2 regions of the Sebaldella termitidis ATCC 33386 genome follow, and region 1 is predicted to be linked to the other one. Evidence: riboswitches for the same ligand, from Rfam matches in the RefSeq annotation. Region 1 holds a riboswitch; the other holds the start of a gene.
The links. Region 1 has a riboswitch for magnesium ahead of STERM_RS12595 (MgtC/SapB family protein). Riboswitches for the same ligand answer to the same signal wherever they lie in the genome.
Positions count from the first base shown of each region.

Region 1 (4,443 bases):
CCTAATGATAATCCTGAAGCTGTAAATCCTATAAAAATAGGAATGCTCGAACAGCTGCAGAAAGGTGTTATCGTTCCTAATAAAGCTCCTACTATTCTACCTTTAATTCCTTTCATATTTCCTAATAATTTTTTAGTTCTTTCGGGCGGAAAATAGCTTTGTATATAAGAAATCCCATATATTAATAATGTCAATAATATAAATATTTTTATAGTATCAAATATAAAAAACTGAATACTTCCACCTATTTGAGAAGCTAAGTCAAGTCTTAGTAATTTTTGTACTATAAGCCCAGACAAATCATTTAACCAAGTCATTTTAAAAAAAATATCCATTATAGAATTAAATCCTTTTATAAACATTTCCATATTTTTCTCCATTCTTTATATTCGTTAAACCGGTTATACGAATAATAACACAAATAAAAAGATATTGTCAATTTTTTTTATCTTGCTTGTTATTATTTTCTAATTTTTTAATTTGGATATATTCCTATTTTTCTTATATAAGTCATGGTATAATACTCTTTTATAGTATATTTGTATATTGAAAAAATTTATATTTTTAACAGGAGAAAATATATGAGTAAAAATAATAAATTATTATTACAGCACGCTGAATCACTTTATAATGCTAAAGTGGTAAATGAAAACATTTTGGGGAATTCCGCAAACTTAATATTTGAAATAGAAATAGAGCAAGTTCCTTTTATATTAAGGGTATCAGAATACAGCAGCCAAAAAAAATCACATATAGATTTTGAATTACACTGGGTAAATTATTTAACGAATAAGCTAAATAATATAGTTAAGCCTATAAAAAGTATCAATAATAATCTTTATGAAATTATTCAGGCTGATGATAAAAGCTATATTTTATGTTTATTTGAAAAAGCGAATGGTAAAATCGCTGACTGTAATAACCCAATGGAATTTAATGACAAATTATTTTTTGATCTAGGTATATTAATGGGAAATATGCATAGATTAACAAAAGAATACAGCAAAAATCTAATAAAACAAAAGTTTGAATGGTGTGTTAACAGAGATGACAATACATTTTGCAGGGATGAATTGATTTCGGATGAAGATATTCAGCTGTTTGAACGAAGATACTATACTGAAATTCAGGCCCTTCCAGTATCAAAGGATACTTATGGAATAATTCACAGCGATATACATTTATATAACTTTTTTGTTGATAATGATCATATTAAACTATTTGATTTTGATGACTGCCGATTTGACTGGTATGCCAATGATATTGCACGTACTCTTTTTTTTATGGTACAAATATTCGGACGTTCAAAGCCAGAAAAAGAGCGTACAGAATTTGCAGAATCATTTTTAACAACATATTTAAAAGGATACAGGCAAGCAAATATAATCGATAAATATTGGATTCCAAAGTTTAATTTGTTTATGAAATATAGCATGACGGACGGATATAAATTTGTGAAAAATCACTGGAGGAATGAATCTGTTAACCCTCATCAAGAATATCTGGACTGGCATAAAAACAGAATAATTAATGATTTGCCATACGTGTTTATCGACTATAATAAAATCATTGCCGGTCTATAAGTTTATCTGTACAATAAAGCACCTCTTTTACGTACTTTTTCTATATTTGGATGGGTAAGTTACTCTAAAAGGAGCGGATATAGCAATGCGGATTACAAATCTTTATTTTCTGATGTATTCCGCCTGACATAGATAATAATATTTTCTTTCAACCATCTATAACAGATATAATAAGATATTTTCTAATGTTAGCATAATTTGATTTCATATCTGACATATAGTTAATACTTTTACCATATATTTTGTAAATAAAATAAAATATTTTTTTCAAGATAAATACTACACTTGAATAAAATAATAATTTTTTTGTATAAAAAAAATCTTGACAAAAAAATATCTCAGGTGTATACTGAGAAAAATCGGTAGGTGAGGCTAACATAAGGATAAGGATTGCTGCCGCGAAAAGATGGAGACATTTTTAGCAGGTCTGAACAGTCTGGGTCGAATAAGGCTCAGAATAATGCAATTTCATTGCCTTATGAAGTTAAAACTTGAACGATGATTACATTTTATAGTGATTTGTAATTTTTAGTTCGTGTTTTGACGAACTTTTTTTATTTTTACAGAATAGGATTTTTTGTTAGTATAATCGGTAGGTGAGGCTAACATAGGGATAAGGATTACTGCCGCGAAAAGATGGAGACATTTTTAGCAGGTCTGAACAGTCTGGGTCGAATAAGGCTCAGAATAATGTAATTTCATTGCCCTATGAAGTTAAAACTTGAACGATAAACTGCATTGTATAAATATACATATGTTTTTTTGGATTCGTGTTTTAACGGATCTTTTTTATTTTAAATTTAAATTCTAACCGGAGGTGAGAAAAATGATGAATTTATTAATGCAATTATCTTTATCAGTTATTTTAGGAACTTTAATAGGGCTGGAGAGACAATGGCGTCAAAGAATGGCGGGTTTACGTACTAACGCCCTTGTATCGCTGGGGGCAACTCTCTTTTGTATTTTATCTATTCGAATAGGAAACGGAGCAGATGCAAGGATATCAGCTTATATTGTCAGTGGAATAGGATTTTTGGGAGCCGGGGTTATTATGAAAGACAGCGTAAATGTAAGAGGTCTTAACACCGCCGCAACATTATGGTGTTCTGCTGCAATTGGCAGTTTTTGCGGGATGGGTAACATAACAGAGGCAGTAATAGGAACAGGATTTATATTAATATGTCATCTTTTACTCCGTCCGATTGGGAACAAAATTGATAAATATGCATTTTCTGCTAAACATAGTAAAAATGGTGACCTTGAGTATGAAATAGTAATTATTTGTAAGCCTAAAATAGAAAATAATATCCGGATATTACTAATAAACTGTATTGATAAAGATAAAAACCTATTGCTGCATTCTCTGAACAGTATTGATGAAACAGAGAAGAAAAATGTAACAATAGTGGCTGGAATTTTATCACAGGAAAAAAATGACAGTTATATTGAAAAAATTGCTTCCAGACTGACTATAGAGCCGGATGTTTCAGTGGTAAAATGGCAGTTATTTGATAATTAAAAAGGAGTGGTCAATTATGTATATATGTTATGTAATGTCTTTTATTATGATTTTTATTAGTTTTTTATTTTTTACATTGAAAATAAAGGATAAAATTAACGGGTTTAAAAACCTCAGTTCCAGTGAAAAAGAAAAAATTAATATAAAAGGACTTTGTTATAATATCGGGGTTTTATTTGTCATCTGTGGTCTTATATGGGCTTTGGCCGGATTTTCAATTCTTTTCAGAAGTAATTTTCTTACCGGCGCAATATTTTGCTGGATATGTATCTGCATTATAAATATTACAGCTATAAATAAATTTGAACTTTATAAAAAATAGTTAACCTGTTTGTAAAATATAATATATAATTTTTTTATCTGAAAGGCGGTGAATGAGAAAATGAATGAAGGCGAATTATGCAGGAGTGAAAATTTTATAAAACATATGGTGATAAACAGCAGGCAAAACGCTCTTTATTCACTCATTCCGTTTCTATGAAAATTTCACTCTTCTAAAACAATTACACTTTAGAGGAGGAAAGAAAATGAAAAATAACAAAATGAAAACTCAGGAAAATGTTTTTAATAACAATATTTCCACAAAACTAAAATTTCTTGCTGGTATAGAAAGCACAGATCTTTTAAAAAAATTAGGAACTTCTGATACTGGATTAAAAAATGAGAATATTGAAAAACAAAGGGAAATATTTGGGGATAATAAAATAGCATATCAAAATCAAAAGTCACTTATACATAGAATTTTTAATGCTTTTATAAATCCTTTTACTATGATTCTCCTGTTTCTTGCAACAATATCATTTGTTATGGATATTTTGATTCCCGTAATGAATAACCATGCAGACGAAGCTGATTTTTTAACATTGATAATTATCATAACAATGGTAATTATAAGCGGACTGCTTCGTTTTACTCAGGAAACACGTTCTGGAAATGCAGCCCAAAAATTACTGGAAATGATTACTACTACAACATGTGTAGAAAGAGATAATAACGGGAAAACAGAAATATCTCTGGATGAGGTTGTAGTGGGAGATATAATCCATCTTGCTGCCGGAGATATGATTCCGGCAGATATGAGAATTCTAAAAGCCAAGGATTTATTTATCAGTCAGTCTTCTCTTACCGGAGAAAGCGAGCCTATAGAAAAATTTCCTGCTGCTGTCCAAAAAGAGTATGACTCTTTTACAGATTTTCCAAACCTTCTTTTTATGGGCAGTAATGTTGTCAGCGGCACTGCAAAAGGAGTTGTTGTATCGACTGGCCAAAATACAATGTTTGGAACAATGGCAAAATCTATTTCGGATAAACCTGTGATAACAAGCTTTGAAAAGGGGGTCA
Region 1 is NC_013517.1:2,724,660-2,729,102, forward strand. Features, by position in the region: gene STERM_RS12585 (permease) at 1-368, opposite strand, end outside; gene STERM_RS12590 (phosphotransferase enzyme family protein) at 582-1,583, shown strand; M-box (ykoK) riboswitch at 1,935-2,093, shown strand; M-box (ykoK) riboswitch at 2,165-2,324, shown strand; gene STERM_RS12595 (MgtC/SapB family protein) at 2,410-3,102, shown strand; gene STERM_RS22840 (DUF3784 domain-containing protein) at 3,137-3,424, shown strand; gene mgtA (magnesium-translocating P-type ATPase) at 3,630-4,443, shown strand, end outside.

Region 2 (4,443 bases), 2.0 Mb from region 1:
TATTTCCGAAAGTTCTTCTTCCTTCTATTACTCCTTCTTCAAGCACCATAAGACTTTTTTCCAGAAGAATAATATCAGCAGATTCTTTTGCTATTTCTACGGCTGTATCGACAGATATTCCTACATCTGCGTCTTTCAGCGCCGGTGCATCATTGATACCGTCACCCATATATCCTACTGTATGCCCTCTTCTCTGAAGCGCCTTTACCACTCTTGATTTTTGAAGCGGAGATAATTTTGCAAATATTGTAGTTTCCTCCACAATATTTTCCAGCTGTAGCTCACTAAGCTCTTCTACCTCTACCCCAAGAATTATTTTTTCTGCTTTTATTCCTACTTCTTTACATATTTTTTTTGTTACTATTTCATTATCACCTGTAAGCACCTTTATGCTGACACCGTACTCATGAAGCGCCTGTATTGCTTTTGCCGCACTGTCTTTAGGAGGATCGAGAAAGCCTATGTATCCCATCAGGAGCATATTTTTCTCATCTTCCACACTGAACAGCCCTTCACTTCTCGGATTCGTTTTCTGTGCCACTCCTATTACCCTCATACCGTCCTCATTCAGCTCTATTGCATTTTTTCTTACTTCATCCTTTATGTTATCAGTAAGCTCTATTGCTCTGCCGTTATAAACAGTATGACTGCATATCGAAAGCATTTCTTCTATTGCACCTTTTGTTACCATCTGCGTTTTCCCGCTTTTATCCTTTATTACCACTGACATTCTTCTTCTTGCAAAATCAAATGGTATTTCATCTACTTTTTCATATTTATCCTGTATTTTTTCCAGTCCTATTTCATTTCCATATTCTATAACTGCCAGATCCATAAGATTTTTGAGTCCTGTCTGGTAGTAGCTGTTCAGATAAGCATGCTTTAGAACATTGTCATTTTCATTACCGTGTACATCAAGATGCTTTTCAAGTACAATTTTATCCTGTGTCAGAGTTCCTGTCTTATCAGTACAAAGTACATCCATAGCACCAAAATTCTGTATCGAATTCAGACTTTTTACTACTGTTTTATGCTTTGACATAAAAACCGCGCCTTTGGCAAGGTTAGTGGTAACTATCATAGGAAGCATCTCGGGAGTCAGTCCCACGGCTATAGAAACAGCAAATAAAAATGCACTCAGCCAGTCGCCTTTTATTATTCCGTTTATTAAGAATACCAGCGGTATCATTACAAGCATAAATTTTATCAAAAGCCAGCTTACACTGTTTACGCCTTTGTCAAAGCTAGTCTCAGGTCTTTTTTCCGCAAGACTTTTTGCCATAGAACCAAAATATGTTCTGTTTCCTGTATTGACAACTATTGCAATTCCGCTTCCGCTGACTACGTTTGTTCCCATAAAACATATATTATCCAGCTCAAGGACTGTTTTCTTTTCATCCGGATTTTTTATAACATTATATTTTTCAGCAGGCTCTGCTTCTCCTGTAAGCATAGACTGACTTAAAAATAAATCCTTTGAATATATTATTCTCAAATCACCGGGAATTATATCCCCTGCCGCAAGCCTTACAATATCACCCGGCACCACATTTTTCATCGGAATTTCCTGTCTGTTCCCATCCTTACGCAGCACATCACTTGTATTATGAACAAGCGCTTTCAGCTTCTCTGCCTCTTTCCCGGATCTCATTTCCTGAACAAATCTCAGCATTCCGCTGATACCTACCATAAGACCTATTATTATAACTGTTGTCCAGTCTTTTTTACCCTGTGTTTCCATAAATACGTCCGTTATGAAAGAAACTCCCGCAAGTAGCATTAATACAACTACAAAGGGATTTATAAAAGCTTTTGATAACTGTGTTATCCATGTTTCCTGTTTATTATGCTTTACTTCGTTCAAACCGAATATTTCAAGTCTGTCCTCAGCTTCCTCTTCGCTCAAACCTCTGCTGCTGCTTTCTAATCCTTCATATACCTCGTTCATGTCCATTTCTGCATATCTAAACAGATCTGCAGCAGAAAAAGACAGAAAATTTTCTCTTTTTTTCATTGTCCTACCTCCAAAGCTATTATTTTTAATCTATGTCTCAAAAATATAAAGCCTTGAAGAATTTCATACAATAATTTTCCAAAAATTTATTTCATTACAATATGATGGAAGAAATCCTTCCACTTTCCATGCAAATACTTATATTATATGTAATTCTCCTGTGCTCTATATTCTTACTGGGTTCTTCCGGCATTTCTTCCACCTCCTGAATTTAATATTTATAAATAAAAAAACGCCCACATAAAGACGGCGAAGTTTACTATTACAGTATCGTACGAGTTTTAGCTTCTCAGGGCAATGAAATTGCATTATTCTAAGCCTTGAATCGACCTAGACTGCTCATACCAAAACGAAAAAATGTCTCCATCTTCCCGCGGCAGCAATCCGTATCCCTTGAGTTAACCTCACCTACCGATATTCAATTGACAACATATTATACTCATAAAAAAATACAAATGTCAAATTTTTTTGATTATTTGTTTTAATGTAATGACTTTTATCTGTTCAGATTATTTTCTCAGATTTCTCATATCCAGAACATATAAATTCTCATTTTCAAGTTCGTTCATTAATACTTCAAAAAACTTAAACTTCTTTACAAAAGCACTGTTAAAAAAATAAACTTCTTTTCTGTCTATTTCCCTGTCGATAATGACTTCCAGATTAATCAGCTCTTTTATATGCTTATGTATTTCAAAGCTCGGCATATTCAGTACTTCATTTAGCTCATCCTCGCTTATTGTCTTTTTGCAGTTAATCAGATTAAGAATTCTCAGTACATCTTCCTGTGCAATGCATTTTAATATTTTAGAAATCATATTTTCTCCCTTTTTTCTTTACTATAGCATGAATGAGATGATTTGTATATGAAATAATCAAGGGTTGATATCTTTTTTACGTGAAAATAAGGATAAAATAAAATTATTGATATATTTTTCCTTTTTTCAATTTTTATCCTCTAAACTACTTATTTTTATGATGCATTCTCAAATAAATTCTTCCGTTGCAATTAGAACAAAATATAATTCTTTCAAATAAAGTTGTATCAATCTCGCTCTCTGCATTGATATCTGTTACTTCAAGCTGTTTATATTTACAGACAGGACAAGGAATTTTTATTTTTGGATCATTTGCTAATAATATCCCTATTTCTTTCCATTTTTCATTCATCTTCTTATTTTTCACGGCTGACTCCCATTTTCATTGCTGTTTTTTTATTCATTGATCCATTTAAGACATTCTGATAAATTTTATTTTTCCATATCAAAAAATTCAGTTCCTTCTTTTTTTTCAAAATTAACATTTTCCCCAGTCAACCGGCATACCGATTTCAATAAATTTTTCAATCGGAAGAATACATTCATGGTCATTATCCACATAAATATTACGTAAATAATTATCCTGCTGCAATATTTTTTTCATAAGCTCTTTTGATGTATAAACCATCACAATAAAGCGGGGATTTTTAAACGGAATTTTCAAAAGCTCATCTTCTTCATAATCATCAGTCAGATTATCCAAATCATAGAAAATATGGTCTTTCCCATAATCTACACAATACCTGCCTTCATCCACATCATAGCAATTTATACTTTCATAATGCTCTATAGCCTTTATGCTGCTAATATCAAAATTTTCATCACCTATCAAAATAATCCACTGCATCTTTCCACCTTCATATATATAATTTTTCTGCTTTTATTTCTAAATTTTTCCGGAGCTATTTTTAGATAAAAAACTCATTATCTGATTATAATATTTTATCTTTTCTTTTGATCCTCTGTCAAATTATTACTGCTGTATTTTTACCTTACCTAAAAAAACCGCATGGAATAATTCCAGACGGTTTTATTGAATATATTTAAATAAATCATTCGGCATTTTTACTTAGAATGTGTAATCTACACCAAGCTTAAGGAATACTTTATCTCTTTCATTCATTTTCACTCCTGAAGCAGTCTGCATTTCTTCATCCTGATAATATGCTTCACCATACACACCTATACCGTTTTCTGCAGTATATCCCATTTTTGCTCCGTATCTGTTTCTTAACTTATTATCATTATCATAACCAAGAACTGTTTTTTCACTCTTATCTATTCCTATTCTTACAAAAGGAGATACGAATACACCGTTATTGAATTTTTTCTCATAAGCAAGTCTTAACTGCCATTCATCATAGCTGTAAGCCTGTACTTGAGCCGGTGATTTTTCATCTTTCTCATATTCATTGTAGACGCTGAATAAAACAGCCTGGTTTCCTTCAAATTTGTACTTTATCCCTGTTTCTATCTCATGATAATAGTCATCCCAGTTTTTAGTATCAGCCATTCCTCTGTATGCCTTAGTCGGCTGATATGTAAACATCCAGTTATTGAACAAAGTCCACTGGTCATTGAATTTATAATCCCAGTTCGGCTTAAATCTGT
Region 2 is NC_013517.1:757,659-762,101, reverse strand. Features, by position in the region: gene mgtA (magnesium-translocating P-type ATPase) at 1-2,014, opposite strand, end outside; M-box (ykoK) riboswitch at 2,272-2,437, opposite strand; gene STERM_RS03470 (helix-turn-helix transcriptional regulator) at 2,524-2,832, opposite strand; gene STERM_RS03465 (hypothetical protein) at 2,978-3,199, opposite strand; gene STERM_RS03460 (hypothetical protein) at 3,311-3,679, opposite strand; gene STERM_RS03455 (OmpG family monomeric porin) at 3,902-4,443, opposite strand, start outside.
Region 2: it holds a riboswitch for magnesium, as region 1 does, so the genes downstream of both, mgtA (magnesium-translocating P-type ATPase) here and STERM_RS12595 (MgtC/SapB family protein) in region 1, are expected to answer to the same signal.